4 regions of the Lonsdalea quercina genome follow, and region 4 is predicted to be linked to each of the others. Evidence: predicted binding sites of a transcription regulator. Region 4 holds the regulator's gene; each other region holds the start of a gene.
The links. Region 4 encodes CRP, which controls carbon source genes, mostly activating them, when cyclic AMP is high. Its sites were predicted from a motif close to ATGTGANNNNNNTCACAT; they were not measured.
Positions count from the first base shown of each region.

Region 1 (2,208 bases), on a different contig from region 4:
CGGCCAGCGCGGTCACATCGATTTTGCCACTCAGTTCGGCCGACAACGCCGTCGTCTTCTTGTCATCGTTCGATTTGCCCGGCAGGAGTTCCCCTTCGCCGGTCAGGTGCGGATAACGCTTGCCGAGCTGATTGAGCATCCCCGCCAGCAGGATAGCGGTCAGACCACCCAGCATGACGATGGGCAATATTCTTCCCAGCGCCACGCCCTGGTCCATATGCAGCAGGGTCGCGTAGCCGATGGAAAGCGGTATCGCCCCTTCGCCCACGCCCCCCGCCATGATGGGCAGCACCAGGAAGAAGAACACCTGGAATGGATCCAGGCCCAACGCGACCCCGACGCCGACGCCGACCAACATCCCCACAATTTCGCCACACAGCATGGGAAAGAAAATCCTGATGAAGCCTTGGATTAATGTGTCCCGATTCATACTCATGATGCTGCCGACGATAATGCAGCAAATGTAGAGATAAAGGATGTTGGTGGACTTATAGAACAGGGTGGTAGAGTCGACCACGACCTTAGGCAGCAACCCATAATACACTAGCGCGGAGGGAATAAAGGTAGCGCAAATGGCCGCTGCCCCCATTTTTCCAATAATCGGCAAACGCTTGCCGAATTCCCCGCAGGCAAAACCGAAAAAGGCCATCGTCGCTACCATGACGACGATGTCGCTGGGCAGTTTGCCGTCCAGACAGTCAAGCCCGATTAATAGACCGATCAGAAGGAATAGCGGCAGAGGAATAATACCAATTTTGTATGTATCCAGTACATACCACCATTTTTCTTTAAGCGAACGCTTCACAGAGATTTTATCCTTTACAGCGATATATGAATCATCTGTCGTACTCATGCCCATTCCTCCTTATATTATTTTATCAGCCATTTTAGGAGGTCAAAAACAATTATTGTGTGATAACCTTCAAATTGAAAAATGAGTTTTAATGGCACTTATGGTTTTTAAAGTTTTAATTATTAATCTGATAAAAAACATATGGTTACCAAATTAACATTATTAAACAATTTTCATGAAGATGCCGTTAACTTTCCTCTCCATATGACTGTCGGATATATCCCCTGATTATGTTATAAAAAGGTAATTAAAATGTTCGATATAAAATTCATTTGCCCATAAATGTCTACATATATGCCTGTCTATATTAATCCTGCGTATAGCTTACCTGTCGCCGCTCACAAGAATGGGTACTGCTTATCCCCTTTCACTCCTTTCATGCTAGATTGAACTTTTAGACAAAACAAACTTGGCGGCGTTAGGTCAACATGGCATTCAGGCTTTCATTTCATCTCAGACTCTTCATTTATTTGATGATTTTTTTCTCCCTGTTATTAGCCATGGGCAGCCTTTATTATTATCGCGCGACATCTCAACGCCTCTACAATGAATTGGGCGGGCGGGCGCAGGTGCAGGCAAAAGAGATCGCCGTGATCCCCACGCTTATCACCAGCGTCAAACAACGCGATATCCCCGCCATTGACCTTCTCGGACAGAAGTTGATACAGAACAGCGACGCCAGCTTCATCGTGATTGGCGACCGTAGCGCCGTGCATCTCTTTCACTCCTCGGACGCTCAGCTGATCGGCAGCCAAATGGTGGGCGGGGATAATGCGGAGGTGCTTGCCGGTAAGACCACGATCACCCTACGCCACGGCGGAACTGGCATTTCCCTGCGAAGCAAAGCGCCGATTATGGATGGCGACGAGGTGGTGGGCATCGTGTCCGTCGGCTATCTGAAAACGCATATCGACAGCCTGTCGCTCAGTAATGTCAGCCACGTTCTGTTAGGGATCGTGGCGATTTTCATCGCGCTGTTCCTGTTTTCATGGTGGTTTTCGCGCAACCTCAAAAAACAGATGTTCGGGCTGGAGCCGCAGGAGATCAAACTGCTTGTCCGCCAGCAGCAAGCGCTGCTCGAGTCCATCGACGAAGGCGTCATCGCCATCGACAAACAGTCGCATATCGCTGCGATTAACCATTCGGCGAAAACGCTGCTGGAACTGAACGATCCCGCCGTGACGCTTCGTGGCAGACCGATAGACGAAGTCATCAAGTCCGTCCCCTTCTTTTCCAGCGATGAGATGTGGACCAGCGATACCCACGACGAAATTTGCCGCTTTAATCATGTCACCGTCATCGCCAGCCGCGTGCGGATCATGCTGGAAGACGAACTACAGGGTTGGGTCATCAGC
Region 1 covers NZ_FNQS01000005.1:40,141-42,348, forward strand. The annotation lists gene BLU64_RS08405 (2-hydroxycarboxylate transporter family protein) at 1-853, opposite strand, end outside; gene BLU64_RS08410 (ATP-binding protein) at 1,282-2,208, shown strand, end outside.
Region 1: the regulator CRP is predicted to act here: its motif matches at 911-928, upstream of BLU64_RS08405 (2-hydroxycarboxylate transporter family protein).

Region 2 (2,208 bases), on a different contig from region 4:
GTTGGGCCGCTGCATCATCAATTTGCCGAACAGCATCCGCCCTTTTTCCCCGCCGGACAACACTTTCACTTTCTTACGAATGTCGTCCTGTGAGAAGAGCAGACGACCCAGTACGCTACGCACCGCCTGCTCATCGTCGTTTTCCTGCTTCCACTGGCTCATCCAATCAAAGACCGTCAGCTCATCGTCGAACTCATATTCGTGATCCTGCGCATAGTAGCCAACCTGCACATTTTCAGACCATTTGACGGTGCCAACATCCGGCTCCAGGTCGCCGACCAGCGTTTTCAACAGCGTGGTTTTACCAATACCGTTGGTCCCGAGCACCGCGACTTTCTCTCCGACTTCAACCAGCAGTTTGAGTTTGCTGAATAGCGGGCCATTGTCGAATCCTTTCGCCAGATCTTCGATTTCCAATGCGTTACGGAACAGTTTTTTATCCTGCTCGAAACGGATGAACGGGTTCTGGCGGCTGGAAGCCTTGATCTCTTCCAACTGAATTTTGTCGATCTGGCGCGCGCGCGACGTAGCCTGACGGGATTTAGATGCGTTCGCGCTGAAGCGGCTGACGAACGACTGTAGCTCGGCAATCTGCGCCTTCTTCTTGGCGTTATCCGCCACCAGACGCTCGCGCGCCTGCGTGGCCGCCGTCATGTACTCGTCGTAGTTACCCGGATAGAGACGCAGTTCGCCATAATCCAGATCCGCCATGTGCGTACACACCATGTTCAGGAAGTGTCGGTCATGGGAAATGATGATCATGGTGCTGTTGCGTTCGTTCAGCACCTGCTCCAGCCAGCGAATGGTATCGATGTCCAGGTTGTTGGTCGGTTCATCAAGCAGCAGAATATCCGGGTTGGCAAACAGCGCCTGCGCCAACAGCACGCGCAGTTTCCAGCCCGGCGCGACTTCGCTCATCGGACCGTAATGCTGCTCCAGCGGGATCCCCACGCCCAGCAACAGTTCACCCGCGCGCGCTTCGGCGCTATAACCGTCCATTTCACCGTATTTCACTTCAAGATCGGCCACTTTATAGCCGTCTTCTTCGCTCATTTCCGGCAGCGCGTAAATGCGATCGCGCTCCTCTTTCACATCCCACAGTTCGGCGTGGCCCATAATGACCGTATCCAGTACAGAGTACTCTTCGAACGCGAACTGATCCTGGCGCAGCTTGCCGAGACGTTCGTTAGGATCGAGAGAGACATTGCCGCCGCTGGGGGTCAGATCGCCCCCCAGAATTTTCATGAAGGTGGATTTGCCGCAGCCGTTGGCGCCGATCAGGCCATAGCGGTTGCCGCCGCCGAATTTGACGGAGATGTTCTCAAAAAGCGGCTTACTGCCGAATTGCATCGTTATGTTATTCGTTACCAGCACAGTATTTACTCAGATCTAAGTGTGATTTGCCGCACATTATGCCATAAGCCGCCTTCAGAATCCCGGCCATCTACGCGCACTATTTAACCAGAGACGCTTCTGTGAGATTCTGAATATAAACAAGTGCTAATCTTGGATAAAAAAACCTATTATGTCGAAAAAACCCTGAAGGAAGCGCAAATGTCATCAGAGCGTCAGTTTAAACAGGTCGATGTCTTCACCCACCATGATTTCCAGGGTAACCCGCTGGCCGTCATTCTGAACGCCGAGGGGCTGAGTGATGAGCAGATGCAGGCCATCGCCCGATGGACCAATCTCTCTGAAACGACCTTTGTGCTACCGTCCACCGACCCGACGGCGGATTACCTGGTTCGCATTTTCACCCCCTCTCATGAACTGCCTTTTGCCGGCCACCCGACGCTGGGCACGGCGCATGCGTTGCTGGAAGCCGGACTCACGCCGCATGTCCCGGGGCAACTCATTCAACAGTGCGGCCTCGGCCTGATACCCATCAATCTGTCCGACAACGGTCAACTGGCCTTCAGAGCGCCGGAAGCCGCCATCGATAGGGTGGACGCAAGCCACTATGCCTTGATTGACACGGCACTCGGCAGCAACCATCGTCACGGCGACGTGCCGCCTTCCATCGTCAGTATGGGGATCAATTGGATGATCGTGCGGATGGACAGCGCCGCGTCCTGCCTGGGCGTCAGAATCGCTCAGCCCGCGTTTGAAAAACTGCTGGCGGCGACAGGCGCCGAGGGCATCGCCATCTACGGCCCGCACGATAGCGCCATGCCAACCGATTACGAAGTGCGCGCATTTTTCCTGCTG
Region 2 covers NZ_FNQS01000003.1:179,987-182,194, forward strand. The annotation lists gene BLU64_RS06050 (ABC-F family ATPase) at 1-1,374, opposite strand, end outside; gene BLU64_RS06055 (PhzF family phenazine biosynthesis protein) at 1,555-2,208, shown strand, end outside.
Region 2: the regulator CRP is predicted to act here: its motif matches at 1,394-1,411, upstream of BLU64_RS06050 (ABC-F family ATPase).

Region 3 (2,208 bases), on a different contig from region 4:
GCGAACTGCCGGCAAACTGGCAGGCGGAATCCGCCAAATATATTGAAGAACTACAGGCCAACCCAGCCAGTATTGCCAGCCGTAAGGCTTCTCAGAATGCGCTGGAGAACTACGGCAAGCTGTTGCCTGAATTCCTGGGTGGATCGGCAGATTTGGCGCCAAGCAACTTGACCATGTGGTCAGGCTCCAAGCCGCTAAATGAAGATCCTGCGGGCAACTATATCCATTATGGTGTGCGCGAATTTGGTATGACCGCTATCGCTAACGGGATTGGCCTGCACAGCGGTTTCATTCCTTATACCGCGACCTTCCTGATGTTCGTGGAGTATGCGCGTAACGCGGTACGTATGGCGGCGCTGATGAAACTGCGCAGCATCTATGTTTATACCCATGATTCCATCGGTCTGGGTGAAGATGGTCCGACTCACCAGCCTGTTGAACAGCTGGCGAGCCTGCGTGTTACGCCGAACCTCAGCACCTGGCGTCCGGCTGACCAGGTCGAAACCGCCGTGGCATGGAAATATGCGATTGAACGTCAGGATGGTCCTTCCGCTCTGATCCTGTCTCGTCAGAATCTGGCGCAGCAGGAACGTACCGCTGAGCAACTGGCGAATATCGCCAAAGGCGCTTACGTACTGAAAGACAGCGAAGGTCAGCCTGACCTGATCCTGATCGCTACCGGTTCTGAAGTGGAACTGGCCGTGGCGGCTTGGCAGCAGCTGACGAACGACGGCGTGAAGGCGCGCGTGGTTTCCATGCCTTCTACCGACGCGTTCGACAAGCAGGATGCTGCGTACCGTGAATCTGTCTTGCCTGCCGCCGTCAGCGCGCGCGTGGCGGTGGAAGCCGGTATCGCCGACTACTGGTACAAATATGTCGGCCTGAACGGGGCGATTGTCGGCATGACCACCTTTGGCGAGTCTGCTCCGGCCGAGCTGTTGTTCAAAGAGTTTGGTTTCACAACCGAAAACGTGGTCGCAAAAGCGAAAGCCTTGCTGAAATAAGTACTGCGTTTGCCGAAACAGGCCGGGGAATTTCCCCGGCTTTTTTTATCTTCGATCCCTGCTTTTTCAATGCGACAAGTAGTTGTATTCATTTTTTTGACGTACGTCACTCTTCTGGCACATGCCCGTGGGGACGATTCCCTTTGACAATGAATTCGTTTATGCTAGCTGAAGCGTTTCAGTCATCGGAGCAGTCACCCATTTCCGCTCAATCAGCCGGGTTTTACGGGCCGATGACGAAGAGAACGCAAGGTATAACCAACGGTTTATTCCTGACGATGTACTGATTATTCTATAGGACCAGCGGTTTTATCATTGCACAGGGAATTTCATGACGATCCGTATTGCGATAAACGGTTTTGGTCGGATAGGACGCAGTGTACTGCGGGCTCTCTATGAGTCCGGACGGCGCGCCGAGATCTCCGTCGTCGCGATCAATGAACTGGCGAATGCCGAAGGGATCGCTCACCTGCTCAAATATGACAGCAGCCACGGCCGTTTTTCGTGGGATGTCGGTCAGGAATGCGACCAGTTGTACGTGGGGGATGACATCATCCGCCTGCTGCACGAGCCGCAGCCGCACAACCTGCCCTGGAAAGAACTGGGCGTGGACATCGTGCTGGACTGTAGCGGCGTTTACGGCAGTCGGGCCGATGGCGAAGCGCATCTGGCCGCTGGCGCCCGCAAAGTGCTGTTTTCGCATCCTGGCACGCCAGATCTGGACGCCACTGTGGTGTACGGTGTCAACCACAATGATTTACGGTCCGAGCACCGTCTGGTGTCGAACGCATCCTGCACCACCAACTGTATTATTCCCGTGATAAAACTGCTCGATGACGCATTTGGCATTGAAAGCGGCACCGTCACCACCATTCATGCTTCCATGAACGATCAACCGGTGATTGACGCCTATCACCATGATTTGCGTCGCACGCGTGCGGCCAGCCAGTCAATCATTCCGGTGGATACCAAACTGGCGGCGGGAATCACGCGGTTTTTCCCGAAGTTTCAGGATCGTTTCGAAGCGATATCCGTGCGGGTTCCCACCACGAACGTCACGGCGATCGATTTGAGCGTTAGCGTGAGATGTAAAGTAAACGTCTGCGAAATCAACAACCTGCTGCAAAGCTCAGCGCGAGGGGCATTTCGTGGTATAGTTGACTACACAGAATTACCGTTAGTTTCGGCCGATTTTAATCACGAT
Region 3 covers NZ_FNQS01000004.1:270,509-272,716, reverse strand. The annotation lists gene tkt (transketolase) at 1-1,004, shown strand, start outside; gene epd (erythrose-4-phosphate dehydrogenase) at 1,336-2,208, shown strand, end outside.
Region 3: the regulator CRP is predicted to act here: its motif matches at 1,099-1,116, upstream of epd (erythrose-4-phosphate dehydrogenase).

Region 4 (2,208 bases):
AGGTGAGACGCACCTCGCAGTCCGTCACATCGTGACGTCCTTTTTGCAGAATAGACACGACATCGATAGCGCTGCATCCTCCCGCCGACATCAACAGTACTTCCATCGGGCTTGGTGCTTTGTCGCCCGCATTGCCGTCCATAACAATCTGGTGGCCGGAGGCGGATTCGCCGATAAATGTTAACCCTTCAACCCATTTCACCCGCGCTTGCATAGCCTTACACTCCCACTCAACTTTTTTTGAAATTTTATCGCGCTTATGTAGAAAATGCCTGAGTATCAAGGCGTAATCATGCTGAAGCGAGACAACACAAGACAGTACTCTCAACCTGTGTTACAAACAGAGGCAGCATCCGGTGCGTTCTGCGCAATGTTGAAAACAGCAGTTTGCAGAGTCACCTGACAAAGAGGTTTCAGTCAATTCCCTGACAGATTTCGCCCATCGAAATTTGAATTATAACTAGAGTTATCATGCCTTACAGGGAACTCTGGGCCCTGTGATTTACGTAGTGAATTACAACAGAGGATAACAGCGAATGGTTCTCGGCAAACCGCAAACAGACCCGACTCTTGAATGGTTCCTTTCTCATTGCCATATTCACAAGTACCCCTCAAAGAGTACGCTGATTCACCAGGGTGAAAAAGCAGAAACGCTTTACTACATTGTAAAGGGTTCCGTTGCCGTATTGATAAAAGACGAAGAAGGGAAAGAGATGATCCTTTCTTATCTGAATCAAGGGGATTTCATTGGTGAGCTAGGCTTGTTCGAAGAAGATCAGGAACGTAGCGCCTGGGTGCGAGCCAAGAGCGCCTGCGAAGTGGCAGAGATTTCCTATAAAAAATTCCGCCAGCTGATTCAGGTCAACCCCGATATTCTGATGCGCCTGTCATCCCAGATTGCGCGAAGACTTCAGGTCACCTCCCAGAAAGTGGGCAATCTTGCATTTCTTGACGTCACTGGCCGCATCGCACAGACCCTGCTAAACCTTGCCAAACAGCCTGATGCCATGACGCATCCAGACGGCATGCAGATTAAAATCACTCGACAGGAAATCGGCCAGATTGTGGGCTGCTCTCGCGAAACCGTCGGCCGAATACTAAAGATGCTGGAAGATCAGGAGCTGATTTCAGCACACGGTAAAACCATCGTGGTCTTCGGCACTCGTTAGCCTCAACACTAGACTTATGAACAGCGCGCAACGCGCTGTTCACGCTCCGCTTAGAGATTCGATTCGCCCTTAACCACCCGAGCGACCGCTCTCGCAAACAGCGCCATACCCTCATCAATATCGTCCAGTTCAATCACCAGCGACGGCACAAAGCGGATAACGTCAGGACCCGCGACCAGAATCATCACACCCAACTCGGCGGCAGCCGTCAGAAAATCGCGCGCCCGGCCATGCCATTGAGGTTTCAGCTGTGCGCCAAGTAACAGGCCCATGCCGCGCACACCGTCGAATATATCGAATTGTTGATTGATGGCGTCCAGCGCGGAAATAAAGCGATCGTGTCTGGCGGAAACGCCCGATAGCACTATTGGTGTATTAATGACGTCCAATGCCGCTTCCGCCACCGCACAGGCCAGGGGATTGCCGCCATAGGTGGTGCCATGAGTGCCGACCTTCATGACAGAGGCGACGTCCTCGGTGGTCAGCATCGCGCTGATGGGGAATCCGCCGCCCAACGCCTTGGCGGTCGTCAGAATATCAGGCGTCACGCCATAGTGCATATAGGTAAACAGCTCGCCGGTACGCCCCATGCCGCACTGCACCTCATCAAACACCAGCAGCGCCTGATGTTGATCACATAGTTTTCGCACGCCTTCCATAAATGCCTGCGTGGCCGGCAGCACGCCGCCTTCGCCCTGCACCGGCTCCAGTACCACGGCGCACGTATGATCGTCGATCACCGCCTTCACCGCATCCAGATCGTTAAACGGCACATGAATGATATCGGCGGGCTTCGGCCCGAATCCGTCTGCGTACTTCGGCTGCCCGCCGACCGAGACGGTAAAGAGCGTGCGGCCATGAAATGCCTGATGGAAAGCGATAATCTTGGTTTTATACGGACTGAATCGTTCGATGGCGTAGTGACGCGCCAGTTTGAAGGCCGCCTCGTTGGCTTCCGCGCCCGAATTGGCGAAAAACACGCGTTCAGCGAACGTCGCTGCAATCAGCTTGCTCGCCAGTCGCAGCGCGGGTTCGTTGG
Region 4 covers NZ_FNQS01000012.1:82,223-84,430, reverse strand. The annotation lists gene BLU64_RS14905 (OsmC family protein) at 1-214, opposite strand, end outside; gene crp (cAMP-activated global transcriptional regulator CRP) at 537-1,169, shown strand; gene argD (bifunctional acetylornithine/succinyldiaminopimelate transaminase) at 1,220-2,208, opposite strand, start outside.